DNA from 2 places in the Anoxybacillus kestanbolensis genome. Region 1 is predicted to be linked to the other one. Evidence: a T-box and tRNA genes for the amino acid it is inferred to sense, from the RefSeq annotation. Region 1 holds a T-box; the other holds one or more tRNA genes.

Evidence for each region. The T-box of region 1 lies ahead of pheS (phenylalanine--tRNA ligase subunit alpha). A T-box ahead of a tRNA ligase gene usually reads a tRNA of that ligase, here a tRNA-Phe.
Region 2: it encodes a tRNA-Phe, which carries the amino acid that the T-box ahead of pheS (phenylalanine--tRNA ligase subunit alpha) is inferred to sense. The anticodon was not compared.

What each region holds. Positions count from the first base shown of each region.
Region 1 is NZ_MQAD01000013.1:140,486-157,265, forward strand. It holds gene BO219_RS09280 (carbohydrate ABC transporter permease) at 1-474, shown strand, start outside; gene BO219_RS09285 (carbohydrate ABC transporter permease) at 474-1,292, shown strand; gene BO219_RS09290 (alpha-galactosidase) at 1,312-3,522, shown strand; partial or broken gene BO219_RS15110 (IS66 family transposase) at 3,698-4,680, opposite strand; gene BO219_RS09300 (galactokinase) at 4,821-5,999, shown strand; gene galE (UDP-glucose 4-epimerase GalE) at 5,999-6,985, shown strand; gene galT (UDP-glucose--hexose-1-phosphate uridylyltransferase) at 6,989-8,500, shown strand; gene BO219_RS09315 (beta-galactosidase) at 8,517-10,460, shown strand; gene BO219_RS09320 (LacI family DNA-binding transcriptional regulator) at 10,483-11,502, shown strand; gene BO219_RS09325 (aldose epimerase family protein) at 11,559-12,614, shown strand; gene sspI (small acid-soluble spore protein SspI) at 12,630-12,839, opposite strand; gene msrA (peptide-methionine (S)-S-oxide reductase MsrA) at 12,923-13,447, shown strand; gene BO219_RS09340 (TrmH family RNA methyltransferase) at 13,444-14,193, shown strand; T-box leader at 14,251-14,486, shown strand; gene pheS (phenylalanine--tRNA ligase subunit alpha) at 14,537-15,571, shown strand; partial or broken gene pheT (phenylalanine--tRNA ligase subunit beta) at 15,587-16,780, shown strand, end outside.
Region 2 is NZ_MQAD01000010.1:16,341-33,120, reverse strand. It holds gene walK (cell wall metabolism sensor histidine kinase WalK) at 1-1,509, opposite strand, end outside; gene yycF (response regulator YycF) at 1,514-2,218, opposite strand; tRNA gene BO219_RS07675 (tRNA-Phe) at 2,318-2,390, opposite strand; tRNA gene BO219_RS07670 (tRNA-Asp) at 2,596-2,671, opposite strand; gene BO219_RS07665 (adenylosuccinate synthase) at 2,769-4,055, opposite strand; gene dnaB (replicative DNA helicase) at 4,171-5,535, opposite strand; gene rplI (50S ribosomal protein L9) at 5,612-6,061, opposite strand; gene BO219_RS07650 (DHH family phosphoesterase) at 6,058-8,031, opposite strand; gene BO219_RS07645 (YybS family protein) at 8,053-8,985, opposite strand; gene rpsR (30S ribosomal protein S18) at 9,047-9,283, opposite strand; gene ssb (single-stranded DNA-binding protein) at 9,316-9,807, opposite strand; gene rpsF (30S ribosomal protein S6) at 9,834-10,121, opposite strand; gene ychF (redox-regulated ATPase YchF) at 10,226-11,326, opposite strand; gene BO219_RS07620 (DUF951 domain-containing protein) at 11,347-11,523, opposite strand; gene BO219_RS07615 (mechanosensitive ion channel family protein) at 11,565-12,440, opposite strand; gene yyaC (spore protease YyaC) at 12,622-13,212, shown strand; gene BO219_RS07605 (DUF554 domain-containing protein) at 13,201-13,908, opposite strand; gene BO219_RS07600 (ParB/RepB/Spo0J family partition protein) at 13,926-14,789, opposite strand; gene BO219_RS07595 (ParA family protein) at 14,782-15,543, opposite strand; gene noc (nucleoid occlusion protein) at 15,645-16,496, opposite strand; gene rsmG (16S rRNA (guanine(527)-N(7))-methyltransferase RsmG) at 16,532-16,780, opposite strand, start outside.

The DNA.
Region 1 (16,780 bases):
GGAGAAAAATTAGGAATCGACTTTTTATCTACCAATATTTTAGGAAAAGAAAAATGGGCTTGGATCGGAATCGTCATTGTCGCTGTTTGGCAAGCTTGTGCGTTTAATACCATTTTATATCTAGCAGGCTTACAAACGGTTCCTGCAGAGTTGTATGAGGCTGCAAGTATTGATGGCGCTAATAAATGGCAAAGTTTTTGGCATATTACATTTCCAATGATAGCCCCTTTCTTCACAATTAATATGGTTTTAGCTATGAAAAACTTTTTGATGGTCTTTGACCACGTTGTAGCTCTTACTGGCGGCGGACCTGGCCGATCAACTGAATCGATTTCGCTTTTAATTTATAATGGCGGATTCCGAGGCGGTGAATTCGCTTACCAATCTGCAAACGCTGTCATCTATTTCATTGCCATTATGGTCGTATCGTTATTGCAAATTAAATTTCTACAAAAACGGGAAGTGGATATGTAATGAAAAAGAAAACAAATTGGTTCGTCATATGTTTAATCGCCATCGGGTCATTGTTCATTTTGTTTCCTTTGTATATGGCCATTTCAATCGCTTTAAAAACACCAGAAGAGTTAGCACATTCCGTCTTTTCGCTGCCAACCGGACTACACTTTGAAAACTTTACAAAAGCAATCGAAGCAACGAACTTTTTTCAAGCATTTAAAAATAGTGCGTTTATTACCATTACCACTGTCATTTTTACCATTTTAACAAACTCGATGGTGGCCTACGCCATCGCTCGAAACATGCATCGCAGATTTTTCAGAATCTTGTATTACTACTTTGTCAGCGCATTATTCATCCCGTTTCCGATCATTATGTTACCGATCGTCAAGCAAACATCTGCGTTCGGTATGAATAATCCAAGCGGTTTAATTTTTCTTTATATCGTTTATGGAATTGCCTTTAACATTTTTATCTATGTCGGATACATTCGTTCCATTCCAAAAGAACTCGAAGAAGCTGCCATCGTGGATGGATGCAGTACGTGGGGCGTTTTTTGGAAAATTGTCTTTCCGCTTCTAGCACCAATTAACGCAACCATCGGTATTCTTACTTGTCTATGGGCATGGAACGACTTTTTATTGCCTTTAGTCGTATTAAGCGACCAAGACGATATGACTTTACCATTAGTCCAATACGTGTTTCAGTCTGAATTTGGCACAGATTATAACTTGGCATTCGCCTCCTACTTAATGGCTCTTTCACCGATGATTATCGTTTACTTGTTTGCGCAAAAATGGATTATCAGCGGAGTAACAAGAGGCGCAATTAAATAAAAAATAACGGGGGATTACCATGGCGATTACGTTCGATTCTATAAACAAAACATTTCATTTACAAGCAAAAGACACAAGCTATGTTATGCAAATTTTCCGCGACGGGTATTTAGCCCATCTTTATTTCGGGAAAAAAGTTCGCAACTATCATCATTCGAATAAATTACAGTTTTTAGATCGAGGATTTTCTCCTAATCCTGACCCATCTGATCGAACATTTTCATTAGATACATTGCCGCAAGAATATCCAGCATACGGCAATACAGACTTTCGCACACCGGCTTATCAAATACAACTTGAAAATGGGTCTACCGTATCGGATTTGCGTTATAAAACATATAAAATCTACAAAGGCAAGCCGAAATTAAATGGATTGCCAGCGACTTATGTCGAAACAGAAGATGAAGCGGAGACGCTGGAAATCGAGTTAGAGGATGATATCACCAAGCTAAAAGTAATCCTTTCTTATACCGTATTTGAACATTTCAATGCGATTACACGTTCCGTTCGCTTTGAAAATCAAGGTTCAGAAAATATAAAAATTTTACGTGCGTTAAGCATGAATATCGATTTTCGCGATGCGAACTTCGATTTTCTGCATCTTTCAGGCGCACATTGTCGAGAGAGATATATGGAAAGAAAACCACTTTTTGTAGGTACTCAATCGATCGAAAGCCGAAGAGGGGCAAGCAGTCATCAACAAAACCCATTCATCGCGCTGTTAAGAAAAAATGCCAATGAAGACGAAGGCGAAGTATTTGGCTTTAGCCTCGTGTACAGCGGCAATTTCCTTGCTCAAGTGGAAGTTGATCAATTTCACACAGCACGTGTGTCGCTAGGAATTAATCCGTTTGATTTTACTTGGCTATTAGAGCCTGGCGAAGCGTTTCAAACACCGGAAGTGGTGATGGTCTATTCCGATCAAGGACTAAACGGGATGTCGCAAACGTTTCATCGACTATACCGAACTCGTTTAGCCCGCGGACCATTCCGATACAAAGAACGTCCAATTCTTATTAACAACTGGGAAGCTACCTATTTTGATTTTAACGAAGAGAAAATTTTGGAAATTGCGAAAGCAGGTAAAGAATTAGGAATCGAGTTATTTGTATTAGATGACGGTTGGTTTGGTAAACGGGACGATGATAAAAGCTCTTTAGGAGATTGGTTCGTTGACAAAAGGAAGCTTCCAAATGGATTAGCAGGACTAGCTACAAAAATCCGAGAGATGGGAATGCAGTTTGGACTATGGGTTGAACCGGAGATGATTTCGGTCGATAGCGATTTATATCGCAAGCATCCAGACTGGTGCCTCCATGTTCCAAAACGGCCGCGTTCAGAAGGACGTAATCAGCTTATTTTAGATTACTCACGTAAAGAAGTGTGTGATTACATCATCAAAGTAATGTCCGATATTTTATCAAGCGCCCCCGTTTCCTATGTGAAATGGGATATGAATCGTCACATGACCGAAATCGGATCTGCTGCCTTGCCGCCAGAAAGACAAAGAGAAACAGCCCACCGTTATATGTTAGGGTTGTATCGCGTAATGGAGGAAATCACCTCCAAGTTTCCGCACGTTTTATTTGAAAGTTGTTCAGGTGGAGGCGGGCGTTTTGATCCAGGGATTCTTTATTACATGCCGCAAACGTGGACGAGCGACAATACAGATGCGATCTCTCGTTTAAAAATTCAATACGGCACAAGTATCGTTTATCCAATCAGCGCAATGGGAGCGCATGTGTCAGCAGTTCCAAACCATCAAGTTCATCGCATCACTTCACTGGATATTCGCGGGCGTGTGGCGATGTCAGGAAACTTTGGCTATGAACTCGATTTAACTAAATTAACCGATGAAGAGAAGGAAAAAGTAAAAGATCAAGTGGTTTTTTATAAAGAAATTCGCCGTTTGGTGCAATATGGAAACTTTTATCGAATCCTAAGCCCATTTGAAGGAAATGAAACGGCGTGGATGTTCGTTTCAGAAGACCAATCCGAAGCGTTTGTCGCTTACTTTAGAGTATTAGCGGAGGCGAATGCACCGCTTTCCTCAGTTCGTCTAAAAGGATTGGATCCGAATAAACAATATTATTTAATTGGGAAAGGAGAGGTATATGGTGGCGATGAGTTAATGTATGTAGGATTGAATGTTCCATATCTTAAAGGGGATTTTGTAAGTTTTATGTGGATATTAAAAGAATGGAAAAGTATTTCCGATTCTTGTAATTAAGGTACTATTCACTTAAATGCTATACACATCCAAATTGATACTTTAACCTCTAGTTTACACAGCATACACGATGTGGTGTAACACCTCATCTGGGTATTGTAAGATTATTGTCCAAATCGATTGATGGACTGTGTAATGTCGTTTTGATCTTTATGCAAGACGTTGGCAATCACCTCTCTCCTTCAGAAGATGCGCCGTCATGCGTTTTGACAGTTTGTTTAATAGCGAATAGAAATGTATGCCCTTGCTCCATGAACCCTTTTCAATCACTTAAATGATGGGCATGACGAAGCGCATGAAATGCTTGTGGGAATGTATGATACGTATCGAACGTATCATACATTATCGTTCCTTTATATTGTGGGAAAATCCCGATGGCATTGGTTACTTTTTCCCACGAGAAACATGAGGAGCAAGATATGTATATGTTGATGTACGTGCCATATGCCCCATGCAAGCTTGTCATCGATGTGCAAGCTCGTTTCACCGACATACAAGATGTCGGGGGTAATGATGTTCATATTGGATTGAAGGGATTTATGTATGTACGAACGGGTGCTCTTGTATTTTTCGAGTGTTGATATAATTCTCCAAATCATATTACTTAAACGCTTTTAAGCGATCCATTGAATGTTGTGCAAATAAGTGACAAGTACAGCGAGTCGTGAACCATATTGCACATGGTTCGTTACATGTGGTTTCGAGTTGTGTCACTTTGATCGTTACAGGAGGAAGACTGAATAATTGACGGACATCGACTTTGAATAGTTTGACTTCACTCAAAGAATCCCCTCAATCCTTGGCACGTATTTACATGATGAACGATGCGATGATGTAGATGCTCGACCTGACGAAGCGTCGTTCTACCATGTCCTTTTTATACGTTCGGCTTTTCACTAGATGGCTGGCAATAAGAAAGAATATTTGTTAGGAAAATAGTGGTGATACAAAGATAGATGATTATCGGAGCGATTTTTTGGTACGTGCTTCAAATTCTTGAGTGTGATACTTCAATTGTTCACTTTCTTTGCGTAGTTGTTTGATTTCTGTCAAAAGCTGATCGATCACTTGTTGTTGGTGAGCAATTAGATGCTTTTGTTGTTGGATTTTGCATATTAAACTCTCTGTTATAAATATAGCTTGTTGTACCGTCAACATTCGATTCATCTCCTTGTCTACTATTATTCACAGGATAGACAAGCAAAACAAAAACTATTCCGTTCACTTTATAATGCCGCTGAATAGTTGCAAATGAAGAATGTTAAAACCAATAAATTTAAGCAAAGTGGTGTTCTAGAATGATTGAACAATTAAAAAATGAATATATAAAAGTGTTTCAAAGCCGATATAACAAACCTTTCACTTTCTTCGCCCCTGGTCGCGTCAATTTAATCGGTGAACATACTGATTATAACGGAGGATATGTGTTGCCGTGTTCATTGCATATCGGAACGTATGCGGTTGCTCGATTAAATGATGAGGGGATTATTCGATTGTATTCGAAAAATTTTCATGAAGATGGAATTGTCTCCGTCACAAAAGATGAACTTGCATATGACGAACGTCATGGATGGGCGAATTATCCAAAGGGAATCATTCGAGCGCTTATGCCGAGAGATGCACAAAATGGGATTGACGTCTTATACTATGGCAATATTCCGAATGGGGCAGGCTTGTCTTCGTCCGCGTCGATTGAGCTCGTTACTGCTGTCATGTTAAACGAGTTGTTTCGACTTCATATCGAGATGCTGGAATTAGTAAAAATTAGTAAAAAGGTTGAAAATGAATATATCGGTGTGAACTGCGGGATTATGGATCAATTTGCGGTTGGAATGGGGAAAGCAGAGCATGCGCTACTACTCGATTGCCAAACGCTTCAATACGAATATTTGCCACTTTCTTTGGAAGATTGCTCGATCGTCATTGCCAATACAAATAAAAAGCGCGGATTAGCGGATTCAGCATATAACGAACGCCGTACGACATGTGAACAGGCGCTTGTGAAATTACAACATTATGTACGTATCCATTCACTTGGAGATTTAACGACCGAGCAGTTTCACCAATATGCGCACGTTTTGTCACCGATAGAACAAAAGCGAGTGCGTCATGTCGTTTCAGAAAATGAACGAACGAAGCAAGCGGCTCTTGTTTTGCGCCAAGGGGATTTGCATACGTTTGGACAATTAATGCGCCAATCACATGAATCGTTGCGTGATGATTATGAAGTGACCGGGAAAGAATTAGATACGCTTGTTGAAGCAGCATGGAAACATAAAGGGACGATTGGGGCACGTATGACGGGAGCTGGCTTTGGTGGTTGTACTGTAAATATTGTAAAGGACGATCATATTCCATCGTTTATCGAGGAAGTTGGTCGAGTGTATGAAATGGAAGTCGGTTATGCGCCAAGTTTTTACGTAGCGAAAATTGGTGGTGGGGCCAAACAGCTTACAAAAGAAGGAGAGAGCTTGTAATGATTCTTGTTTGTGGTGGGGCAGGCTACATTGGAAGTCATGCGGTGTATCGTTTTATTGAAAAAGGGGAACAAGTCGTTGTCGTTGACAATTTACAAACGGGACATCGAAAAGCTGTTCACCCAGATGCGCTGTTTTACGAGGGAGATATTCGTGATCGTCACTTTTTAAGCGACATATTTAAAAAGCATGAAATAGATACAGTGGTTCACTTTGCGGCTCATTCTCTTGTTGGAGAAAGCGTGAAAGCTCCATTAGCGTATTACAACAACAATGTTTATGGAACAGAAGTGTTACTTGATGTGATAAATGAACATGGTGTAAAACAAATTGTTTTCTCATCAACGGCTGCTGTATATGGAGAACCAAAACAAATTCCGATTCAAGAGGCAGATGAAACAAATCCTGAAAGTCCATACGGTGAAACAAAACTAGCGATGGAAAAAATGATGAAATGGGTGAACATGGCACACGGTATTCGTTATATTTCTTTACGATATTTTAATGTTGCTGGGGCGTATGGAACAATAATTGGCGAAGATCATCGTCCGGAGACCCATTTAATTCCGCTTATTTTACAAGTACCGTTACGGAAACGAGAAGAGATTCATATTTTTGGAGATGATTACGACACGCATGATGGTACGTGCATTCGTGACTACATTCATGTGTTAGATTTAGTAGATGCCCACATGTTAGCGGTAGAAAAACTAAGAAACGGTGGAGAAAGTAACATATACAATTTAGGAAATGGCAACGGATTTTCTGTCAAAGAAGTCGTGGAAGCAGCACGGCGTGTCACAGGACATCCGATTCCTACAAAAATTGTACCAAGACGACCTGGAGATCCCGCACGTTTAGTTGCTTCATCGGAAAAAGCAAAACGCGAACTCGGCTGGCAGCCGAAATACACAGCGATTGAGGAAATTGTTGCTTCCGCATGGGAGTGGCATGAAGCGAATCCGAACGGATATGAAGAGGTGTAAGCGATGGTAAACATTTATGAAGAAATTGAAGCGCTTATTCAATATGCGCTCCATCATCGTTTAATTGAACAAGAAGATGTCATTTATACACGCAATCGTATATTAGCCTTGTTAAAGTTGGACGAATGGCAACAAGTTAACGTGATGCCTTCCTCGGATCGCCCACTCGTTTCCATTTTACAACGCATAATCCATTGGGCTGAAGCGCATGGACGATTTGCTGGAAAGACAGTAACCGAACGTGATTTATTTGATACAGAAATGATGAATTGTTTTGTGGCACGTCCGTCTACAATCATTCAAACATTTTATGAAAAATACAAACGCAATAAGCAAGAAGCAACAACTTGGTTTTATAAGCTTAGTCAAGCATCCAATTACATTCGCGTAGACCGGGTGATGAAAAATAGACAATGGAAAGCGCGTACGAAATACGGAGATATGGATATTACAATCAATTTATCTAAACCCGAAAAAGATCCTCGCGATATTGCGCGCATGAAGGAAACAAAAGAGCAACATTATCCTCCTTGCTTGCTATGTATTGAAAATGAAGGGTATGCAGGGACCATTCGTCATCCTGCCCGAGCGAACCATCGGATTATTCCTGTTGAGTTATGTGGGGAACGTTGGTTTTTTCAATATTCACCTTACGTTTATTACAACGAACATTGCATCGTACTGCGTGATAAGCATGTGCCAATGAAAATGGAAAGAAAAACGTTTGAACGGTTGCTTGATTTTGTCGATCAATTTCCGCATTACTTTATCGGCTCCAATGCTGATTTACCTATTGTAGGAGGATCGATTTTATCGCACGATCATTTTCAAGGTGGAAAATATACATTTGCGATTGAAAAAGCTTCACCAGATTTTACGTTTACATTACAAGCTTACCCAAACGTACAAATGAGCATCATTCGTTGGCCAATGTCAGTCATACGTGTACGCGGGGCAAAACAAGATGTGTTAGAAGTGAGTGATTTTATCTATAGAGAGTGGCAAACGTATAGCGATCCGAAAGTAGGTATATATGCACAAACAAATGGTGTACCGCATAATACAGTCACACCAATTGCTCGTAGACGAGAGGAATTATACGAGATGGATATCGTGTTAAGAAACAATCGTACATCAGAGAAATATCCGTACGGTATTTTTCATCCGCATGAGGAATTGCACCATATTAAAAAGGAAAATATCGGTTTAATTGAAGTCATGGGGTTAGCGGTATTGCCTAGTCGATTAGCGGATGAATTAGAGAGTGTAGCGATATATATGACAAACAAAACGCCGAAAGAACAATGGGAACCGACATTATTGAAGCATTGGGAATGGGTGCAGGACATGATGGAAAGAAACCTTGTCATCAATGACGTGCATGAGCTATTAAAAGAAGAAGTAGGAAAACGATTCGAACAAGTGCTTGAACATGCAGGTGTATTTAAACGAACGGAAGAAGGAAAGGAAGCGTTTCATCGTTTTATTCGTCATATGCAAGAACGAAATAACTAAAGACGGAGGAGAAAACATGTATGTAGGAGTGGACTACTATCCAGAATATTGGCCAAAAGAAATGATCGATGAAGATATTCAAGGAATTAAAGCGCTTGGGGCTAACATCGTTCGCATCGGAGAATTTTCTTGGCATTTAATGGAGAGAACAGAAGGGAATATTGACTTTTCTTTTTTTGATGAAGTAGTTAAAAAGTTGAAAGAAAACGGACTTTCGATCATGTTTGGTACGCCGACCGCAACGTTTCCAGCATGGTTAGCAAAAAAGCACCCAGATATTTTATCGAAAGACGAATATGGACGTACACGTGTATTTGGGGGGCGACGACAATATTGTTTTAACTCGAAAACATATCGCTCATATGCAGCCAATATAACGGAACAACTTGTTAAACATTACAAAGATGAGGAAGCGATCGTTGCTTGGCAAATTGATAATGAATTCGGACATGAAGGAAGCGATATGTGTTATTGTGAGCAGTGCCATCGTGAGTTTCAACAATTTTTGCAAGAGAAGTATAAACAAATTGACGCATTGAATGAAGCGTATGGAACAATTTTTTGGGGACAGACGTATAACGATTTTTCAGAAATTCCGATACCAACGAAAACCATTACAACGCATAATCCATCTTTGCAGTTAGATTGGGCTCGCTTTCGTTCGTTTTCTGTCAATCGTTTCGCTCATGAGATGACAAACATCGTGAAAAAATATAAAGGTTCGCATCAACAAGTCACGACGAACGTATCTGGTGGTTTTTTTAATAAATGGTTTGATCATGAAGAAAATGTACGCGACATGGATTTTGTATCGTACGATAACTATCCGGTATGGGGGGGACTAGATGAACCGATTTCTCCTGCGGCGATTGCGATGAGTCATGATTTTAATCGCGGGTTGCTTGGGAAAAATTATTGGATTGTCGAAGAGTTAATGGGAGCTCAAGGGCATGAGATGATCGGATATTTACCGCGGCCGAATCAAGCAAAAATGTGGTCGTATCAAGCGTTCGCGCATGGATGTACGAATATGTTATATTTTAGTTGGCGCGGAATGGATCGAGGAGCTGAACAATTTTGTTACGGAATTGTAGACCATAGCAATATACGCGGAAGAAAGTACAAGGAAGTGCAATCTGTTTTTTCACATATTCCGACATTTGAACACGTATTGCAGTCACCGATTCAAGCAGATATTGCGGTTTTGTATGATTACGACAATATTTGGTCGTGGCGTTTTCAGCCACAAAGTAAAGCGTTTGATTTTACAACGGAGCTTCTTCGGTTGTATGAGCCGTTTTATCGTTTAAATACAACTATCGATGTCATTCCTGTGTCACGCGAGTTTTCAACATATAAGGTACTCATCGTTCCCGTATTACAAATCATTGACGAACAATTAGCAGAAAAATTGAAAACGTTTGCTCGGTCTGGTGGAACGATTATTTTTTCTTTCCGAACCGGATTAAAAAACAAACAAAATAACATTCATTTCAAACATGTATTACCTGCGCACGTGAGCGACCTTGTCGGTGCGCATATTCACGAAGTAGAATCGCTTGCATATCGTCATGTTCCAATCATCGGTGAAGGACGATGGCAAGGTAGAAAGGCGATGTGTTCTGTGTGGCGCGATTTGCTTGAACCAACAACGGCTACTGTGTTATATCGATATGATGATCCATTTTATCCGCTCGCCGCGATAACTGAAAATGAATATGGTGATGGGAACGTTTATTATATTGGTGGGGGCATAGATGACGATGTGCTGAATGACCTTGCAAAGGAAATTGTGCAAAAACATCACATATGGCATGTAGAAAGCGACGAAGGTATTGAAGTATATCGACGTGTATGTGAAGATGGAGAGTATATGTTCGTCCTCAATCATACAGATCAAGAAAAACAATTTCGCGACTTGATCCTCAAACCGTACGATAGTCAAATCATTAAAATTTAGCATAAATAAAGGGGGGACATCGATGGCTACATTGAAAGAAATTGCTGAGAAAGCAGGGGTTTCGGTCGCCACTGTATCGCGCGTACTAAACTACGATACAACGTTATCTGTCACGGATGAAACGAAAAAGCGCATTTTTGAAATTGCCCAAGAGCTGAACTATAAAACGCCTAGAGAACGCAGTCAAATGAGTGCAAAAGACCGACTTCGCTTTGGGGTGGTGAACTGGTATTCGGAATCTCAAGAACTTGACGATCCATACTACATGGCTGTGCGCCTTGGTGTTGAAAAGGAATGTTTTCGCCGCCAAATTGAGTTAGTCAAGTTATTTAAAAAAGAAGGCTCGTATGAATCGGAGTGGTTGACAGGGTTAGATGGGATTATAGCGGTCGGGAAGTTTGGAAAAAGGGAAATTGACTTGTTTGCATCTGTTACCGACCATATCGTTTTTGTTGATTATTCGCCTGATGAAGATCGCTTTGATTCTGTCGTTGTCGATTTTCGAAAAGCGACAGCTCGCGTTCTTCAATATTTAATTGATCTCGGTCATAAACATATTGGATATATTGGCGGACGCGAATATGTTGATGACGGTCATTTAATTCAAGATGAGCGTGAACGTACATTTTACGAATATTTATATTTGCGAGGCATGTTCATTCCCGAATATGTTTTCACCGGGCGTTTTATTGCAGAAGATGGATATATGTTAATGAAACAAGCACTTCAGCTGCCGAATCGGCCAACTGCGTTTTTTATCGCAAGCGATTCGATGGCGATTGGAGCGTTGCGGGCGCTACATGAAGCTGGAATTGATGTGCCAAATGAAGTGGCCATCGTAGGCTTTAACGATCTTCCTACATCGAAATTTGTTCAACCACCGTTATCTACCGTGCAAGTTTATACCGAATTTATGGGAGAAACAGCAGTTGAATTGCTTGTTGAACAAATTCAGACGAAAAGGGAAATTCCGAAAAAAATTGTTGTTCCAACGAAACTTGTCGTAAGAGAAAGCAGCTGTGCCCATACAGTAAAGAAATAGCTTCCACTTTGGTGAGAGATATTTCTTTTATGATGTTACCAAAAAGGAGAAGAAGCATGAAGCTTGTACAAGAACAACGAACAGAAATCAATGGTCAACCGATCATCGCATTTACACTTGCCAATGATCATGGAATGGAAATCACTTGTTTAAACTACGGTTGTATTATTACAAGCATACTCGTGCCTGATAAAAACGGAAACGTTGAAAATGTCGTTTTAGCATTTGATGATTTTTCTTCTTATTTGACAAACTATCCATACTTAGGAGCTGTTATCGGGAGGGTAGCTGGAAGAATAAAAAATAGTTCTTTTCAGTTAAATGGAAAAACATATAAGCTACATGCAAATGAATATAAAAACCACTTGCACGGTGGAGAAAAAGGATTCCACCACGTGATTTGGCGAGCAGTAGGATTTTCACAAAAAGAAGAAGTCGGTGTCCGTTTTTCGCATCGAAGTGTTGATGGGGAAGAAGGATATCCAGGAAATGTTGATGTTCAAGTCACATATACACTAAATAATCAAAATGAGTTCATCATTTCTTATCACGCCATTTCGGATCAGGACACTCCGTTTACATTAACAAATCATACGTATTTCAATTTAAGCGGTAACGTAAAAAGAGATATTTTGCAACACGAATTAAAAATAAAAAGCGATCGCTTTTTACCGTTGGATCATGAATTTATCCCGACTGGGGAAATAAAAGATGTAGCGGGTACATTTTTTGATTTGCGTCTAGGAAAAGTGCTAAAAGAAGTAATCGATTCAACAGATCCGCAAATTGTTTTAGTCGGGCAAGGATATGACCATCCATTTGTGTTAAATACTCATCATGATGAAGAAATTGTTTTATGTGACAGAGAAAGTGGGCGAGCACTGATTGTCGAAACAGACGAACCAGCGGTAGTCGTGTACACAGGGAACCAGCTTCCTAATGAAGAAACGATAAACGGTGTACCATCGCGAAAATATTTAGGGATTTGTTTGGAGACGCAAGCATTGCCAAATGCCGTGAATTATTCTCACTTCCCATCTTGCATATTGCGTGCAGGAGAAGTGTATTTATCAACGACAAAATATAGGTTTTGTGTTGTTGACGGAAAATAGCCTTCAATGCGAAGGCTATTTTTTTACGGCTTCTTCTAATGTTTCAAGCATCGATTGTTTTTGTTCCTCTGTTGCGTGATTCCATAACGCTTCAAATAAAACGCCAAGACCAGGTAAATATTTTTCTTCACCTTGTTGAATCGCATCGACGATCGTATGTTCTAATTGGTCTTTTGAGCTGTTTGCCACGTTTGCCATCACGGCACCACGTAAATTAAAATCCATTTGACTCACTCCATTCTTTATGTATTGCGTACGTAGTTTTTGCTATAATGGTAACTACTATTCATAAAAGAGGAGAGAGAAACATGGAAAAAGCAACATTTGCTGGCGGATGTTTTTGGTGCATGGTCACTCCGTTTGAAGAACTTGACGGTATTTATGGCATTGTTTCTGGATACACAGGCGGTCATGTGGAACATCCGACGTATGAACAAGTGAAAACAGGAACGACAGGACATTATGAAGCGGTACAAATTACGTTTGATCCCGATGTATTTCCGTACGAAAAATTGTTAGAGTTGTATTGGTGTCAAATTGATCCAACGGATGACGGGGGGCAATTTCACGACCGTGGCCCACAATATCGAACAGCGATTTTTTATCATAACGAAAGACAAAAAACATTAGCGGAGCAATCGAAAAAACAATTAGAAGAAAGCGGTCGTTTTTCTAAGCCGATTGTGACAGAAATTTTACCAGCGACAACGTTTTATCCAGCAGAAGACTATCATCAAAATTACCATAAAAAAAATCCGAAACATTATAAAGAAGACCGTGCGGCATCTGGACGTGATGAATTTATTGCGAAACATTGGGGGAACAACGAGTGAAACGAATTGAATCGCCAAAAAATGAACGAGTGAAGCAATGGAAAAAACTGCTCACGAAAAAAGAACGCGAGAAAACGGGGCTATTTTTAGTAGAAGGATTTCATTTAGTTGAAGAAGCTTTAAAAAGCAACATCGTTGAACTTCTTATTTTATCAGAAACGAAAACGATTCCGACAAGCTGGAAGGTAGATCATATTCCGATGGTGATTGTCACGGAAGCGGTGATCGGCGAATTAAGCGATACGGAAACACCGCAAGGAATTGTTGCAGTGTGCAAGCATTTGCATTGGAACGTCGATAGTGTGCAAACGGCGCTGTTCATCGACGCGGTTCAAGATCCAGGAAACTTAGGAACGATTATTCGTACCGCAGATGCTGCTGGAATAGACGCCGTTGTCGTCGGAGAAGGAAGCGTCGATATATATAACGCAAAAGTGATTCGTGCAACACAAGGTTCGTTGTTTCATTTCCCTGTGATAAAAGGAGATATTGGACAATGGATCGCCCATTTTCAAAACAGGCATATTCCGATTTATGGAACATCGCTTCAAAACGGAGTAGACTATCGATCTGTATCCCCTTCGTCATCGTTTGCATTAATCGTTGGAAACGAAGGAAGCGGTGTGAACGATAAGTGGCTACAGCAAACAACTGCCAACTTATATGTGCCGATTTACGGGAAAGCAGAATCGTTAAACGTAGCCGTTGCGACAGGAATTTTACTTTACCATTTACAGAAAAAATAAACGCAACCTTGCACGTTATTCCCCATTTGCTTATAATAAATGAAGAATTTCATCATACAAAAAACGATGATCGAGAAGAGTAGCTTGCCGATCGCCATTCAGGGAGAAAACGCCATAGACTGCGAGCGTTTTTATGGCTCAAGCAAGTGAATTCACCTCGGGAGTTGGCGCTTGGACCATTTTGCGCGTGCAAAATGTAAAGGCGTTCCGGTGTAGACCGTTATCACAATGAAGTGAGCTATGTTGATCGCATAGCTAACAAGGGTGGTACCGCGAGTGCACTCGTCCCTTATGTGAGGGGCGAGTTTTTTATTTTTTATACATAACAAGGAGGGATTTCCATATGAAGGAGCGGTTACAACAGCTTCAACAAGAAGCGCTTGAAAAAATTGAACAAGCAAACGATTTAAAAACGCTCAATGAAGTGCGTGTGGCGTATCTCGGAAAAAAAGGCCCAATTACAGAAGTGTTGCGCGGCATGGGGGCGCTGTCGCCTGAAGAGCGTCCGATCATGGGAGCGCTTGTCAACGACGTACGCGAAGCGATTCAACAAGCGTTAGAGGCAAAACAAGCAACACTTGAACAAGCAGAAGTCGAGAAAAAACTAGCGGCGGAAGCGATTGATGTGACACTTCCAGGGCGTCCGATTAGACGTGGCAATCATCATCCACTCACGCGCGTTATTGAAGAAATTGAAGATTTATTTATCGGCATGGGATATACGATTGCTGAAGGTCCAGAAGTAGAGCAAGATTATTACAACTTTGAAGCGCTCAATTTGCCAAAAGGTCATCCGGCGCGCGATATGCAAGATTCGTTCTACATCACCGAGGAGATTTTGTTGCGCACGCATACGTCACCAGTGCAAGCAAGAACGATGGAAAAACATCAAGGGCGAGGCCCTGTAAAAATCATTTGCCCGGGAAAAGTGTACCGCCGCGACAACGACGATGCAACGCATTCCCATCAATTTACGCAAATTGAAGGGCTCGTGGTGGACGAAAACATTCGCATGAGCGACCTAAAAGGAACGTTACGTGAATTTGCCCGCAAAATGTTTGGTGAAGATCGCGACATTCGCTTCCGTCCAAGCTTTTTCCCATTTACCGAACCGTCTGTTGAAGTCGACGTATCATGTTTTAATTGCGGCGGGCACGGCTGTAACGTATGTAAAGGAACAGGTTGGATTGAAATTTTAGGGGCAGGGATGGTCCATCCGAACGTGCTCGAGATGGCGGGATTTGACTCGAAAAAATATACAGGTTTTGCGTTTGGTATGGGTCCAGAGCGTATCGCAATGCTCAAATATGGCATTGATGATATTCGCCATTTTTACCAAAACGATCTTCGTTTCTTGCAACAATTTAATCGGGTGTAAAGGGAGGTTTCATGGATGTTCGTTTCATATAAATGGCTACAGGAATATGTGGATTTAACAGGCATTACCGCAAAACAATTAGCCGATCGCATTACAAAAGCAGGGATTGAAGTAGAAAGCGTCGAGGTACGGAATAAAGGAGTACAAGGAGTTGTCATCGGACATGTGCTCGAGCGTGAACAACATCCGAACGCCGATAAACTAAGTAAATGTCTTGTCGATATCGGGGAAGGGGAGCCAGTGCAAATTATTTGCGGGGCGCCGAACGTCGCAAAAGGACAAAAGGTTGCCGTTGCTAAAGTTGGTGCTGTATTGCCTGGCAACTTTAAAATTAAACGCGCGAAATTGCGCGGGGAAGAATCAAACGGCATGATTTGTTCGTTGCAAGAGCTTGGCGTGGAGTCGAAATTAGTACCGAAAGAATACGCCGATGGCATTTTCGTTTTCCCAAGCGATGCACCGGTCGGAGCGGATGCGCTACAACTCCTTTACTTGGATGACGAAGTGTTAGAACTTAGTTTAACACCAAACCGCGCCGATTGTTTAAGCATGATTGGCGTCGCTTATGAAGTGGCAGCGATTTTAGGAAGAAGCGTGAAGCTTCCGACCATCGAACTTCACGAAAACAATGAAAGTGTTCATGATTATATTTCTGTCCGCGTCGATGCACAAGAAGATAATCCTTTATATGCAGGGCGCATCGTGAAAAACGTAAAAATTGGCCCATCGCCTCTTTGGATGCAAGCGCGTTTAATGGCAGCTGGCATTCGACCGCACAACAATGTCGTCGATATTACGAACTACATTTTACTTGAATACGGCCAGCCGCTTCATGCGTTTGACTACGATCGCCTCGGCTCAAACGAAATTGTCGTTCGCCGTGCAAAAGCCGGTGAAACAATCGTGACGCTTGATGATGTAGAGCGCACGTTGACAGAAGATCATCTTGTCATTACGAACGGGAAAGATCCTGTCGCCTTAGCTGGTGTGATGGGCGGTGCCAATTCGGAAGTATGTGATGAAACAGTAAACGTATTTATTGAAGCTGCATATTTTAACGGGGCGACGATTCGCCAAGCGGTTAAAGATCATGGATTGCGCAGCGAGTCGAGCACACGGTTTGAAAAAGGCATTGATCCTGCGCGCACGAAAGAAGCGCTTGATCGCGCAGCTGCGTTGATGGCGGAATATGCTGGCGGAGAAGTCGTT
Region 2 (16,780 bases), on a different contig from region 1:
GTTAGAGATAATATTGTCGAGCACTTGGGTAATTTTATCTTCATCCATATACACAATCATTTTCTCATTTGGAAAATCTCGAACAAACGAAACGTTTTCTTTTTTTGTTAATTCAAATCGATCGATCACTTTATGAAAATATGGAATAAAATGAACGCGCGTCTTTTTCAATTTATAGTCTTTACTGTCGAGCTTAGAAAGCTGTAACAAATCGTTAACGAGACGAATCATTCGTTCTGTTTCGTTTTGTGTCACTTCAATAAATCTCGGAGCAATTTCTTCATCTCGCCACGCTCCGTCCGCCAGTGCCTCTAAATAACTGCGCATCGTTGTTAACGGCGTTCGCAATTCATGGGACACATTGGCTACAAACTCGCGACGATCACGGTCAATTTTTTCATGCTCTGTAATGTCATGCAGTACGACAATTAAGCCATTCACAAGCCCTTTTTCTTTTTGAATGACAGATAAAGAAGCGCGCAAAATATACATTTCGTCGTCCGTACTAAAGTCTAAAATTAACGTTTCACGTTCTTCAATTAACGTTTCGAACGTATATTGTTCATCTAATCCTAATACCGTCACAATCGGTGCTGAAAGCACTGTTTCACGTGAAACATTTAAAATGTTGAGGGCGGCATCGTTAATTAAAATGATTCGTCCTTTTCGGTCTGTTGCAATAACCCCATCTGTCATATGCGTTAATACCGATTCTAATTTACGTCGCTCTCCTTCTGTCGTTGCTTGCGCTTCTTGCAATTTTTTCGTTAAGTTGTTAAAACTGAGCGCGAGTTGTCCAATTTCATCGTATCCATACACTTTTACTTTTCGAGAAAAATTACCTTTTGCCATTGCCAATGCTTGTTTACGCATATCTGAAATTGGTCGTGTAATCGTCTGTGCTAATAAAATGCCTAATAACGCCGTAATGACTAAAGCAATGCCCGTTCCAGTCGCTAAAATGTTATTAATTTGCCTCATTTGCGCAAAAACGTTCTCCATCGAGGCGATGACATAAATCGCCCCTTTAATTTCATTTTTCACTTTAATAGGCGTAGAAGAAATGTACATGCGATGACCTGTTTTCGGGTCAACGAGCATTTTTTCTGTCATTTCACCGGCCACTAACGTTCGTTTAATTAATAAGTCTGTCGTGCGCTTTCCGACAATATTTTGATTATATGGGTTCGATGTCCCTAACACTTTACTTTTATGATCAATGACGCGCACTTCGGAAATATCTTGCGAAACGAAGTCTTGTAAAATAGAACGAATTTCTTCCTCGATCGTCGGACTCTTTTTATCGCGTTCTTTGTTCATTTCTTGTTCAATGTTATAAGCAAGTAAAATAACGCGCTCGTTTAATGAATTTTTAAAGTTTTCAACAAGCTGCGCTTCCAACTGACGTACAAAATAAGCCCCAATAATTTGCATCGCAATTAAAATAAGTAAAATGTAAATCAAGGCAAATTTCACATGAATCGATTGAAATATGCTCACTTTTCTCATGCGGTTACTCCTGTTCCGGATTTCGTAAGTAATACCCGACCCCTCGTCTTGTTACAATCCATGTCGGGTGCGAAGGGTTATCTTCGATTTTTTCACGCAAACGTCGAACGGTGACATCCACGGTACGCACATCGCCAAAATAGTCATATCCCCATACCGTTTGCAGTAAATGTTCGCGCGTCATCACTTGTCCGATATGCTTTGCTAAATAGTGAAGTAGTTCAAATTCTCGATGGGTTAACTCAATTTGTTCTCCTCGTTTCGATACCGTGTAAGCATCTGGGTGAATCGTGAGCGGACCAATTTTTATTTCGCTCATTTCTTTTACATCTTGTTCTTGTCTTTGTTGGTGGCGACGTAAATTCGCTTTGACGCGCGCTAACAGCTCGCGTGTGCTAAATGGTTTCGTCACGTAATCGTCTGCGCCAAGTTCTAGCCCAAGCACTTTATCTATTTCAGAGTCCTTTGCTGTTAGCATAATAATAGGCATATCGTATTTTTTACGAATTTCACGACATACTTCCATGCCATCTTTTTGAGGTAGCATAATATCTAATAAAATTAAATCTGGTTGAATGTCTTCTACTTTTTGCAGCGCTTCTACACCGTCATATGCACAATGTACGTCGTACCCTTCTTTTCTTAAATTAAATTGCAAAATATCAGCAATTGGCTTTTCATCGTCGACAACTAAAATTTTTTTTTCCATGTACGTTCACTCCCCCAAAGGCATATTTACATATAGTGTACCATGTCACCATTATAAAACAAAAAAGCATAGACACATATACGTATCTATGCTTGCAAGTGGCTCGGGACGGAATCGAACCGCCGACACAAGGATTTTCAGTCCTTTGCTCTACCGACTGAGCTACCGAGCCATATAAACAATTTTCTCCACCATACTATTCCACTTGAAACAACGTCCTTCGTCCCGCTCTCCGTTTGCTTACTCAAGATACAGTTCGAGCGGTACGCTGAGGCCTTGGCACAGAAGCCAATTCGAACGTGCTCTACCGACTGAGCTACCGAGCCATATGTATAACTGACTTCCCAATTTTTATCGCATTGCTATTTCAATAAAAATGGCGGTTCCGACGGGATTCGAACCCGCGATCTCCTGCGTGACAGGCAGGCATGTTAACCCCTACACCACGGAACCGTATTTCAACAGACATCTATTATTCTATTATATAATTAGTAATAAGACAATAGTTTTTTTAAAAAAACGCCGACGAACGAGTCATCGACGTTTTTTCTTATGCATATACGTTGCGGACAACATTCGTTTGAGAGCGGTCTGGTCCGACCGAGAAAATCGAAAGCGGAATACCCGTTAATTGCGAAATGCGCTCAACATAACGACGTGCATTAGCTGGAAGCTCGTCTAAACTTTTTACACCCGTAATATCTTCCGTCCATCCCGGCAATTCTTCATATACCGGCTCACATTCCGCTAATACTTTCAAACTCGCCGGAAACTCCTCTATGATTTGTCCTTTGTAACGATAAGCAACACAAATTTTCAACGTTTCAATACCTGTTAACACGTCGATCGAGTTTAATGATAAGTCTGTAATTCCACTAACACGACGCGCATGACGAACAACGACGCTATCAAACCAACCGACACGGCGTGGACGCCCGGTTGTCGTTCCGTATTCACGACCTACTTCACGAATACGATCACCAATTTCGTTGTTTAACTCTGTTGGAAACGGACCGTCACCAACACGTGTTGTATATGCTTTCGCTACCCCCACAACATGTTTAATTTTTGTCGGGCCAACACCAGCCCCAATGGTAACCCCACCAGCAACAGGATTTGACGACGTAACAAATGGGTACGTACCTTGGTCGATATCTAACATAACGCCTTGAGCACCTTCAAATAAAACACGGCGTCCTTCATCAAGTGCATCGTTTAATACGACAGATGTGTCACAAACATATTTGGCAATTTGCTGTCCGTATTCGTAATATTCATCAAGAATGTGTTCTAACTGAAACCCTTCTACACCGTACACTTTTTCAAAAAGCACATTTTTCTCAGCTAAGTTACGAGCTAACTTTTCTTCAAACACTTCGCGATCAAGCAAATCTGCAATGCGAATGCCGACACGCGCGGCTTTGTCCATATAAGCAGGGCCAATGCCTTTTTTCGTCGTCCCAATTTTATTAGCCCCTTTTCTCTCTTCTTCTACTTCATCTAGCTTTAAGTGATAAGGCAAAATGACATGCGCACGGTTGCTAATGCGTAAATTGTCTGTGCTTACACCACGCTCATGCAAATACGCTAATTCTTGCACGAGCGCTTTCGGATCAACAACCATTCCATTTCCAATCACACAAATTTTATCTTTATAAAAAATACCAGAAGGGATTAAATGTAATTTATACTTTTCGCCGTTAAATACAATCGTATGTCCGGCGTTATTTCCACCTTGATATCGCGCAATCACTTCTGCATGCTGTGATAAAAAGTCTGTAATCTTTCCTTTTCCCTCATCGCCCCATTGTGTTCCAACAACAACAACTGAAGACATAGCGAGCACCTCCGCTTCATCAATTCCAAACATAGTAAGTGTACCAAATCAACTATGAAAAATCAACAAAAAACCGAACATTTATATAGTTATATGTTATTTTTATTCGTATACATTACGCTCCCGGTGGAACGTTCGTATCATCGAAGCGGCGCTCTAAGTTGACAAACTTGTTGTACTCTTTTACAAAAGCAAGTTGTACAGTACCAACAGGACCGTTCCGTTGTTTCGCAATAATAATTTCGATAATGTTTTTGTTTTCTGATTCTTTGTCGTAATAATCATCACGATATAAAAAAGCAACAATATCCGCGTCTTGTTCAATACTTCCCGATTCGCGCAAGTCAGACATCATTGGTCGCTTATCTTGACGTTGCTCCACGCTACGCGAAAGCTGAGATAAAGCGATAACAGGAACATCTAATTCACGAGCTAGCGCTTTTAGCGAGCGGGAAATTTCCGATACTTCTTGTTGACGATTTTCACGATTGCGTCCACTTCCTTGAATGAGCTGCAAGTAGTCGATCAATATCATACCAAGTCCTTGTTCTTGTTTTAAGCGACGGCATTTGGCACGAATTTCACTAACACGAATGTTCGGCGTATCGTCAATAAAAATACCAGCATTTGATAGACTACCCATCGCCATCGTTAACTTTCCCCAATCTTCTGGCGTTAGTTTGCCGGTTCGTAAGTTTTGGGCGTTAATGTTTCCTTCTGCGCAAAGCATACGCATGACGAGTTGCTGTGCCCCCATCTCTAAGCTAAAAATTGCCACGTTCTCACCTGTACGTGTCGCCACATTTTGGGCAATATTTAATGCAAACGCTGTTTTCCCGACAGACGGACGAGCAGCAACAATAATAAAATCGCTTCGTTGAAATCCTGCTGTCATTCGATCAAGTTCAATAAAACCTGTTGGAATTCCCGTGATCTCACCTTTTCGGTTATGAAGCATTTCGATGTTGTCATACGCTTGAACAAGCACATCTTTTATATTTTGAAATCCCGTCGTATTTTTTCGTTGCGATACTTCTAAAATTTTTCGCTCCGCTTCATTTAACACATCGTCTACTTCATCTTCGCGCGTATAACCGTCTTGAGCAATCGATGTAGCCGTGCGAATTAAACGGCGCAAAATAGATTTTTCCTCTACAATTTTCGCATAATAGTGCACATTCGCCGCTGTTGGAACGGCATTGGCAAGTTCTGTTAAATATGACACGCCTCCTACTTCTTCAAGCGCATTTGCATCTGCTAGTTCCGATGTAACCGTCACTAAATCAACGGGCTCGCCACGATCAGATAGTTGTAACATCGTTCGGAAAATTTTTTGATGTGCCGCTCGATAAAAATCTTCGGGAATTAATATTTCTGAAGCGGTTGTGAGCGCGGATGGCTCTAGTAAAATCGCTCCGAGCACAGCTTGTTCAGCTTCGATATTTTGTGGGGGGAGTCGATCAGCAAATATGTCTGTCATGTACGCTCACCGTCCTTTCTCATAAGAAAAATGTGATTATATGCACGGAAAAAATCCGGCATAAAATCACATTTCATTACTTTTGCTCTTGTACATGTACTTTTAATGTAGCAGTTACTTCTGGATGAAGTTTAATTGGTACATTTGTATAGCCAAGCGCTCGAATGGCGTCATCTAATTCAATTTTTCGTTTATCAATTTTAATATCATGTTGTTGCTGAAGCGCCTCCGCAATTTGCTTGCTCGTAATTGAACCGAATAGACGACCACCTTCACCAGCTTTCGCAAATAATTCAACAGTTAACGTATCAATTTTTTCTTTCAATTTTTTTGCGCGAGCTAATTCTTCTTCCGCTTCTTTCTTCTGTTTATTTTTTTGGGCTTCTAATGCTTTTAAATTGGCTGGGGTTGCCTCGATCGCTAACCCTTGTTTAAATAAAAAGTTTTGCGCATAACCATCAGCAACGTTTTTTACTTCCCCTTTTTTTCCTTTTCCTTTCACATCTTTTAAAAAGATCACTTTCATGTGTCCTTACCTCCTGCAATATATTCTCGAATGGCTTCCTTCAATCGCTTTTCTGCTTCATCGATTGTAATATTGGCAAGCTGAGTGGCCGCATTCGTGAGATGACCACCACCATCAAGTTTTTCCATAATTAACTGCACATTCACATCTCCTAACGAACGGGCACTAATCCCGATCATTTGATCGTTTCGCTTCGAAATAACAAACGAAGCGACAACACCATTTAGAGATAATAGCGTATCCGCTGCTTGAGCAATTAAAACCGGATCATATGTTTCATTGGCGCTTCCCTTTGCAATCGCAAACCCGTGCTCATCAATGATAGCGTTCTCAATTATTTTAGCACGCTTAATGTAATGCTCAATATTTTCTTTTAACAGTTTTTGGACAAGTGTCGTGTCCGCTCCTTGGGCGCGTAAATATGAAGCTGCATCAAACGTTCTTGATCCTGTGCGTAATGTGAAACTTTTCGTATCGACAACGATGCCTGCTAGCAAAGCTGTTGCCTCGAGCATAGATAATTTTGAACGCTTTGGTTGATATTGTAACAATTCTGTTACGAGCTCTGATGTAGACGAAGCATATGGCTCCATATATACGAGAATCGGATCTTCAATGAACTCTTCGCCACGACGATGATGGTCAATCACAACAACCCGATCTAATCGTAACAACAACCGTTCTTCTATAACGAGCGAAGGTTTATGCGTATCTACGACAACAAGTAACGTATCTTCCGTCGCCAACTCTAATGCTTGCTCGGGAGAAATAAAACGCGACCAGAGTTCTGTCTGCTTTTTCACTTCTTCTAGCAAACGTTGGACCCCAGAGTCAATACGGCTTGTATCAATCACAATGAACGCTTCCTTTTGATTCATTTGAGCCACTTTTAAAATACCGATCGCCGAACCGATCGCATCCATATCAGGATATTTATGCCCCATAATAAACACTTGCTCACTTTCTAAAATGAGCTCCTTCAATGCATGTGATATAACGCGAGCTCTAACCCTTGTCCGTTTCTCCATCGGATTCGTTTTGCCACCATAAAATTTTACTTTTCCATTCGGTTGTTTAATCGCGACTTGATCACCGCCGCGTCCAAGCGCTAAATCTAAACTAGACTGTGCTAACGTACCGAGTTCTGGCAAATACGGGGAATTTGTTCCTATTCCGATACTTAGTGTTAACGGCACATGATTTTTCGCTGTCTGCTCACGCACTTCATCTAAAATAGAAAATTTATTTTTTTCGAGTTGCTGTAAAATATGTTCGTTTAACACAGCAACAAATCGATCCGACGACGTCCGTTTCAAAAATAGACCATATTCGCTCGCCCATCTATTTAAGATAGATGTCACTTGACTATTGAGTTGGCTTTTCGTTTGATCATCCATTCCTTGCGTCACATCGTCGTAATTATCAAGAAAAATGACACCTAATACAATTTTTTCTTGTTCGTATTTTTTCTCCAATTGTGCTTGCTCGGTAATATCAAAAAAGTAAAGCAATCGCTCTTCTCGGCGAATGATTGCTTTAAACGTTCGATCGTGAAATGTAACGACTTCTTCTGTTGCCTCTGTTTTTATAAGCGGAACAAGTTGTTCAGCAACATCATATAATGATTGCCCAACGAGCGTATCCACTCCGAAACAAGAAGATAAAAAAGAGTTCGTCCATTCAATTTCTAACTCATCGTTAATGAGCATAATACCAATTGGCATCCCCATTAACGCTTCTTCCCCAACTTTTTTTATCCGGTAAGAGAGAGTAGAAATGTAATCTTCAATTTCCTCTTGAGCAACTTTATACGATCGAAATACGTGAAATAACGTAGGGCCAAGGAGCACAGCAGCGACTATCCCAATCATCCATTCAAAATACGTAACAATGATAAGCAGTACAAACGTAATACCGATTAAAACATACAAGGGATAGCGATGCCTCTGCTTTTCATATAAACTCGACATGAACGTCAGCTCCTTGCGTCATTAATCTTTCAGCTTCTTTCGTAAATCAAATCCTAAATCAATTATACCCAATATTCGCACGAGGTGAAGTAAAAAAGGGAAAAATAGCGATAGAACAACAATCGCAATAGCTCCTTTACGCCCAATATTTTTTTGATGCATCCAATAAAAAATGAACGAGAATCCTTGAATGGTCATAAGTAGCTGTAAAATTTGAAACAAATTAAGCAACGCAATATAAAGAAATGAACCATGCTCGATTGGGAAAAATAACAAAAGCATAACCGCTAAATAGTACCATAACAAACTTTTCGGTAAAACGAGCTCGCGAAACGGCTGCCAGTTACCAATCGGCATATTTAATCGTTTTAAAATGGGCAAGGCAGCTTGTTGAGTAATCCAAGCAAAACATGCAGCCGCGAAAACGAACGCAGTCGGCAATAAGTCAATAACAATGTCCATCGTTTGTCTCATTGTTTTTTCGAATTGCTCATTTGCTGGTTGTCCGATTCTTTCTAACACTATTTGTGCACTTTGAAATGATTGTTGCATTATTTCTTCAATTTGTTTGCCAATGTGAATATCGAAAAACAAAACAGAACTTGCATAAATGATGATCATGCTCACTAAAAAAGAAAGCGTCCCAACGAGCAAAACGACATATTTTCCACCTTTTCTTTGCCACACATGTCCCATCGCAACTCCGCTACTTGCAAACATAAATGTCATCGGAACAGAGAAAAGTGAACCAAACCAAATAGATGGAATAAATGATGCAGCAAGTAAAAACAAGCCGTTTTTATATGTATGGCGCATCGTAAATAAAAGAAATGGAATTGCCAAAAAAAATGTTGTAACCATTCCAAACACCGGCATGTATAAACTGAGCAAGAGGAGAACCGTAAAAATAGCGAGTTGCACAGCTCCTTCCGTCAATACACGAGCGTTTTTCACCTTTTTCCCTCCTTGAAAGCAAAAAGCAGTAAGGCTCCGTCCCCCTTACTGCTTTCTCTTTTTATTCGCCCGCAACGTATGGTAATAAAGCCATTTGACGAGCACGTTTGATCGCAACTGTTAATTTGCGTTGATATTTCGCGCTCGTACCCGTTACGCGACGAGGTAAAATTTTACCGCGCTCAGAAATGAATTTCTTTAATGTGTCCACATCTTTGTAGTCGATGTGCGTAATTCCGTTTGCTGTAAAGTAGCAAACTTTACGACGTTTTGTGCGTCCACCTTTACGTCCTGCCATCGTATATCCTCCCTTCACTTATCGTGTGTATATTAAAACGGCAAATCATCATCCGATATGTCGATTGGTTGTCCATCGTTCGCAAATGGATCATCATCAATTCGACTAAATCCGCTGTTACGTCCTTGGTTCGGGTTCTGATTTGATCCAAATGGAAACGGCTCGCCATAGCTGCCTGATGCCATGCCACGCTGTTCACCGCCACTTCGCGGCTCTAAAAACTGCACGCTATCGGCGACAACCTCTGTTACGTACACTCGTTTTCCTTCTTGGTTTTCATACGATCTCGTTTGAATTCGACCTTCCACTCCAGCTAAACTACCTTTTTTCAAATAGTTCGCCACATTTTCAGCTTGTCGGCGCCAAACGATACAGTTAATAAAATCTGTTTCACGTTCACCTTGTTGGTTCGTATACGTTCGATTCACCGCTAGCGTAAACGTGGCAACAGCAACTCCATTTGGAGTATAGCGTAATTCCGGATCTTTCGTCAGTCTTCCGACGAGAATTACGCGATTAATCATCAGAACCACTCCTATTCATGAGGAAATTATTCTTCTTCCTTCACGACGATATGACGAATGATATCTTCGCTGATGCGCGCTAAACGGTCAAACTCTTGAACCGCTGCTGGCTTCGCAACAACATTTAAGATCATGTAGTAACCGTCACGGAATTTTTCAATTTCATAAGCGAGACGACGCTTGCCCCATTCTTTTACGTTTGTAATTTCTGCGCCATTTTCAGTTAACACGTTATTAAAACGCTCAACAACTGCTTTTCTCGCTTCTTCTTCCATGTTTGGACGGATAATGTACATAATTTCGTACTTTCTCATCACAGTCACCTCCTTTTGGTCTACACGGCTCTCTACAGAGCAAGGAGCAATATATCATTACTCACATTTGATGATTATATCATGAACGTCGTCCATATGCAAGATTAGACGTTAAAACGGAAATGAATAATATCGCCATCTTGCACTTCATAATCTTTTCCTTCTAGTCGTACTTTTCCTGCTTCACGCGCAGCCGCCATCGATCCTGCCGCAACTAAATCGTCATATGATACCGTTTCTGCACGAATAAATCCTCGTTCAAAATCAGAGTGAATAATTCCCGCACATTGCGGTGCTTTCATTCCTTTCCGGAACGTCCATGCCCGCACTTCTTGTTCGCCCGCTGTGAAGTACGTAGCAAGCCCGAGCAAGCTGTATGATGCACGAATAAGTTGGTCTAATCCTGATTGTTCAATGCCAAGTTCTTGTAAAAATAACTCTTTTTCTTCATCATCTAACTCCGCCATCTCCGCCTCAACTTTAGCACATACAACGATGACTTCTGCATTATCTTCTTTCGCAAATGCTTTTACTTGTTGCACGTAATCATTGCTGTTCGGGTCCGCTAAATCTTCTTCTCCGACGTTAGCGACGTATAACATCGGTTTGATCGTTAATAAATGCAGTTGCTTCACGACTTTCATTTCTTCTTCCGTAAATGAAAGCGTTCTAGCTGGTTTTCCTGCTTCGAATGCTTCTTTCAAGCGACTTAAAATGTCATATTCAAATACTGCTTCTTTATCTTTTTGTTTTGCCATTTTCCCAACGCGATCTATCCGCTTATCTACCGTCTCTAAATCAGCAAAAATAAGTTCTAAGTTAATTGTTTCAATGTCAGCAATCGGGTCTACTTTCCCCGCCACATGCGTAATATTTTCGTCAGCAAAGCATCGCACAACTTGACAAATGGCATCAACTTGGCGGATGTGCGATAAAAACTTATTTCCTAATCCTTCGCCTTTACTTGCGCCTTTCACGATTCCTGCGATATCCGTAAACTCAAATACAGTTGGAACCGTACGTTTTGGATTAAATAATTCCGTCAATGTTTTTAGACGCTCATCTGGCACTTCAACAATGCCAACGTTTGGTTCGATCGTACAAAACGGATAGTTGGCAGACTCAGCGCCCGCTTTTGTGATTGCATTAAATAACGTTGATTTTCCGACGTTCGGAAGACCAACAATTCCTGCTGTTAAACCCATAATGAAACTCCTCTCTTCGTCTATTCCTCGTGCTTTACGAGCACTTTTTTCATTTTTTTCTCAAATTCTTTCCGCGGTAACAAAACGCTATGACCACATCCTTCGCATTTGATGCGAATATCCATGCCCATTCGAATGATTTTCCAACGATTTGTACCGCAAGGATGCGCCTTTTTCATTTCAACAATATCATGCATGCCATACTCCTTATTCAATATAGCACACTCCTTTCTGTTGTTTAAGCACGCTCTGCCTGCTGTTCGCGATTATAAAGAACTAAGCGAGGAAACGGAGCTTCAATTCCACACTCGTCCAAACGAAGCTTAATTTCTTTTCGCAAGGCGCGGGCAATATGCCAATGGCGCATCGGCTTCGTTTCACACGTAATGCGCATGACAACTTCAGACGGCCCTAAGTTTTGAACGCCTAACAGTTCTGGCGTACTCACAATGTCTTCATATTTGCTTGGCATTTCTTCTAGCACTTCACGAATAACAGCTTCCGCCCTTTCTAAATCTCCTTCATAGGCAATGCTCACATCAACAACAGCAACACTATTATTTAAAGAAAAGTTTGTCACTTGTGTAATCGTTCCATTTGGCAAAATGTGCACTTCACCTGTAAAACTTTTTAACTTCGTTGTGCGCAATCCGATTTCCTCAACATGCCCTTCAAATGTTCCGATGCGCACATAATCTCCGACGGCAAACTGATCTTCAAGGATAATAAAAAATCCTGTAATAATATCACGAACAAGGTTTTGCGCCCCAAATCCAACCGCTAATCCAACGATTCCAGCTCCCGCTAGAATCGCACGAATATTGACGCCTACAGCGTCTAAAATCATCATAAACGTAATAAAGTAAATGGTATACGTCGCCATATTGTTCAGCAAACGCATTAACGTCGCTTCTCTTCGCTCAGACAAGCGGATCGGTGCTTTTTGTCGGACAGCAAAAAACTTTGCAATCGTTAATTTTATAACTTTTAACAAAATAGATGCAAAAAAAACAATCGTGACAATTTTAAATAAATTGACACCGACTGTAACGAGCCAGTCACCTTCTACTATTTGTTCAACAACACGACCGTATATTTTCTTCATTTGTTCCATCCAACCACCTCCGTTGTAGCAAAATCACCTATACAAGCTTCTTTGCCCGCGCATAAGTTATTGTAACAGTATTTTGCTTACATTTGTAGCGCACGAACTTTCTACGACACTCAATGTATATATATTCACATTTTTCCGTATACTGTTACCACGTCATTGAATCGAAGGAGGGAACGGACATATGCAAAATAAATTTTTTTACGATGAGCCAAACGCGGCAGCTCAACTTTCATCATCCATTTTACGCTTACTACCAGCTTCTACACATACACCAATTGTCATCATGTGTATCGGTACAGATCGTTCAACTGGCGATTCGCTCGGACCACTTGTCGGCACAATGCTTGAACAAAAAGGGATATTGCCTTTTCACGTATATGGAACGTTAAAAGATCCGATTCATGCTGTTAATTTAGAAGATAGACTAAAAGACATTCACCAACAACATAAACGCGCATTCATCATTGCTGTCGATGCTTGCCTTGGTCGTGTGAAAAACGTTGGGATGGTTACCATTGAAAAAGGTCCGATCAAACCAGGTGCCGCTGTCAATAAAAATCTCCCTTCTGTCGGCGATGCTCACATCACTGGGATCGTCAATGTGAGTGGATTTATGGAATTTTTCGTATTACAAAACACGAGACTTCATTTAGTCATGAGTATGGCGGAAACGATCGCCACAGGTATTTATGAAGCAGGTATGCAACTAAAGAAACATCAGCGGCTTGCATCATTGCAGACAAACGAACTGAAATATAAGTTATTCGAATAACACATGCATAAACGCAACGATCAAGGCATTGACTAAAATGCTTGGCAATAAGTTCGCTACACGAACAGATGTAAGATTCAACATGTTCAATCCGATCGCAACAATTAAAATTCCGCCTGTCGCGGTCGATTCAGCGATAAATGCCTCAAGGGCGCTTGGCGGAATGAACCGATCGATTTGCGTAGCCATTAAGGCGATGGAGCCTTGATAAACGACAACAGGAATAGCGGAAAAAATAACGCCGATGCCAAACGTAGCGGTTAAGATGATGCTCGCAAAGCCGTCCAAAATCGACTTTGTATACAATACGAGATGATCACCTCTTAACCCGCTATGTAACGCACCGACAATAGCCATCGAACCGACGACAAACAGGAGCGTAGCGCTCACAAATCCTTTAGAAATCGCTCCTTCTGCTCCATATCCTGCTCGTTTCTCCACCCATTTCCCTAGCCTTTCGAGTTTTTCTTCAATGTCCCATATTTCTCCTAATACCCCACCGACAACTAAACTAATAATCACAATTAAAAATTGCTTGCTTTCTAATCCCATTTTGACACCAAGAACGACGACAGAAAGCCCAATCCCACTCATTACCGTTGATTTTATGCGTTCAGGAATATTCCGAAATATGGCCCCTAACAGTGCTCCAATAAGAATACATATGCCGTTCACAACCGTACCGAGTAAAGCCAACGTATGTCACATCCTATTCATTCTTCAATCGATTCATCGTATGCATTTAGCAACTGCAAAATACGTGTCAAATCTTCTTCCGAGAAAAATTCGATTTCAATTTTCCCTTTTTTTCGATGTTTTTTAATGGATACTGACGTTCCTAACCGTTCGCGTAACAGCGCTTCGCTTTGCGTTAAAAATATATTTTTCTCTTCTTTCTTTTTCAATGTTTCACGTGGAACATTTTCATTCAATTGTTGAATAAGCGCCTCAAGTTGGCGAACATTGAGCGATTGTTGAATAACTCGTTCAATAACCGCTGAAAGTTTTTGTTTGTTTTTTAATGCAAGTAATGCTCGACCGTGCCCCATCGATAATGTACCTTCTTCAATCATTTGTTGCACATCACTTGGAAGTGAAAGAAGACGTAGATGGTTGGCAATATGTGGACGGCTCTTCCCTAATCGTTTCGCCAACTCTTCCTGCGTCAATTTGCATTTTGTAAGCAATAATTGATATGCTGTCGCTTCCTCAATCGGATTTAAGTCTTCACGCTGTAAATTTTCAAGCAATGCAATTTCCATCATTTTTTCATCCGAAAGTTCACGTACAACGGCCGGGACAGTTTTTAATCCTGCTAGTTGTGCCGCTCGAAAGCGACGTTCACCTACGACAATTTCATATCCCTTAATTGTTTGGCGAACGATAAGCGGCTGGATGATCCCATGTTCCATAATGGATTGCTTTAATTCTTCTAGCGCTTGTTCATGAAACGTTTTACGCGGTTGATATGGATTTGGACGAAGTTGTTGAATTCCAATGTCTTGAACCGTTTCCCCTTTTTCTGCTTCTAAATTCGTAAAAAGCGCATGTATGCCTTTCCCGAGCCCTTTAGCCATTCGCGATCACCTCTTTCGCAAAATCCGCGTATACTTCCGCTCCCCGTGATTTCGCATCGTACAAAATAATCGGCTTCCCGTGGCTTGGCGCCTCACTTAGTCGAACATTGCGTGGTATAATCGTCTCATACACTTTTTCACGAAAATACTTTTTCACTTCTTGAATGACTTGAATACCAAGATTTGTACGCGCATCAAACATCGTCAGCAACACACCTTCAATGCGTAAGTTGGAATTTAAATGTTTTTGTACGAGACGAATTGTATTTAATAGTTGACTCAGTCCTTCCAATGCGTAATATTCACATTGAACGGGGATCAATACTGTATCTGCTGAAGTTAAAGCGTTGATTGTCAGCAGTCCAAGCGACGGCGGGCAATCAATAATAATAAAATCGTACACATCTTTTATCGGGTTTAACGCTTTCTGTAAGCGCACTTCCCGCGAAACAATTGGAACAAGTTCAATTTCAGCGCCCGCGAGTTGGATTGTGGCAGGAATGATGTGCAATCGTTCGATGTTAGTCGGACGAATGACTTGGCGTACATCTACTTCCTCAACTAATAAGTCGTATGCACATTGTTCGATGTCATGTTTTTCCACACCAATCCCGCTTGTCGCATTTCCTTGCGGGTCGACATCGACAAGTAACGTCTTTTTTCCCATATGGGCTAAACAAGCCGATAAATTTACCGCTGTTGTCGTTTTGCCAACACCGCCTTTTTGGTTGGCAATCGCAATAATTTTCCCCACAATGCTCCCCATCCTTTACTTATAATACTTTTATTGTATCACGAATTTTTCAATATTTTCATATACAAAAAGAAAACCTCATCGTCATTTTGGATGAGGTGTTATTTTTGTTTCTTCGGGATGCGGATGGTAATTTGATAATAGTCTTCAAACTCTTCTTCTTCTGAATCGATCGCAACACCGCTATCAGCGACCATCGTCAACGACTGACGAATCGTATTGACGGCGATGCGCATGTCTTTGCTTAACGATTTTCGTTTCGGCTTCGGGCGCTTTTCATCGTCGCTTTCTTCTAGCATTTTCGCGACTCGATCTTCTGTCTGTTTCACGTTGAGTTGCTTTTGAATAATCTCTTCAAGCAATTTTAACTGTTTGTCGTAATCTTTCAGAACAATTAAAGCGCGCGCATGGCGTTCTGTAATTTGACGTTGTAACAATGCATCTTGCACTTCTTGAGGCAGCTTTAATAAACGAAGTTTATTGGCGATCGTTGATTGTCCTTTTCCGAGCCGTTGCGCTAACGCTTCTTGCGTTAAATTGTGCAATTCTAGCAAACGAGCATAAGCAACCGCTTCTTCAATCGGAGTTAGCTCTTCTCGCTGTAGGTTTTCAATTAAAGCGACAGAGGCTGTTTCCGTATCATTTAAATTTTTAATAATGGCAGGTATATCTGTCCAACCAAGTTTTTGTGCTGCCCGCCATCTTCGTTCCCCGGCAATAATTTCGAACTTTCCATCTTCGCATTCTCGAACAACAATCGGTTGAATCATCCCATGTGTTCGAATCGTTTGAGCAAGTTCGTCAATTTTATCTTCAACAAAAATGGTTCGCGGCTGAAAACGGTTTGGAACAATTTGTGAAATGGCGATTCGTTTTATTTCTTCATTCGGTATGACAATTTCTTCTTGCTCTTTTTCACCAAAGCTGAAAAATCGCGAAAAAGGATGCTTCATTTCCCCCTGACACCACCTTTGAGAACTCAAAACATTCATTCAATCGGAAGCTTGTTTGGTACCCCTGGTTTGCGTGGATATTTCTTCGGTGTTTTTCTTTTTTTCTCGACAAAAACGATTGCTCGTTCACTTTCTTCAATTGGCAATAAAAATTGTTCGACTTTCGCCACTTCGCCACCTAACACACGAATAGCCGTTTTTCCTTGTTCAAGCTCTTCTTGTGCTGATGCACCTTTCATTGCAATAAACGTTCCTCCCACTTTCACAAGTGGCAAACAGAGCTC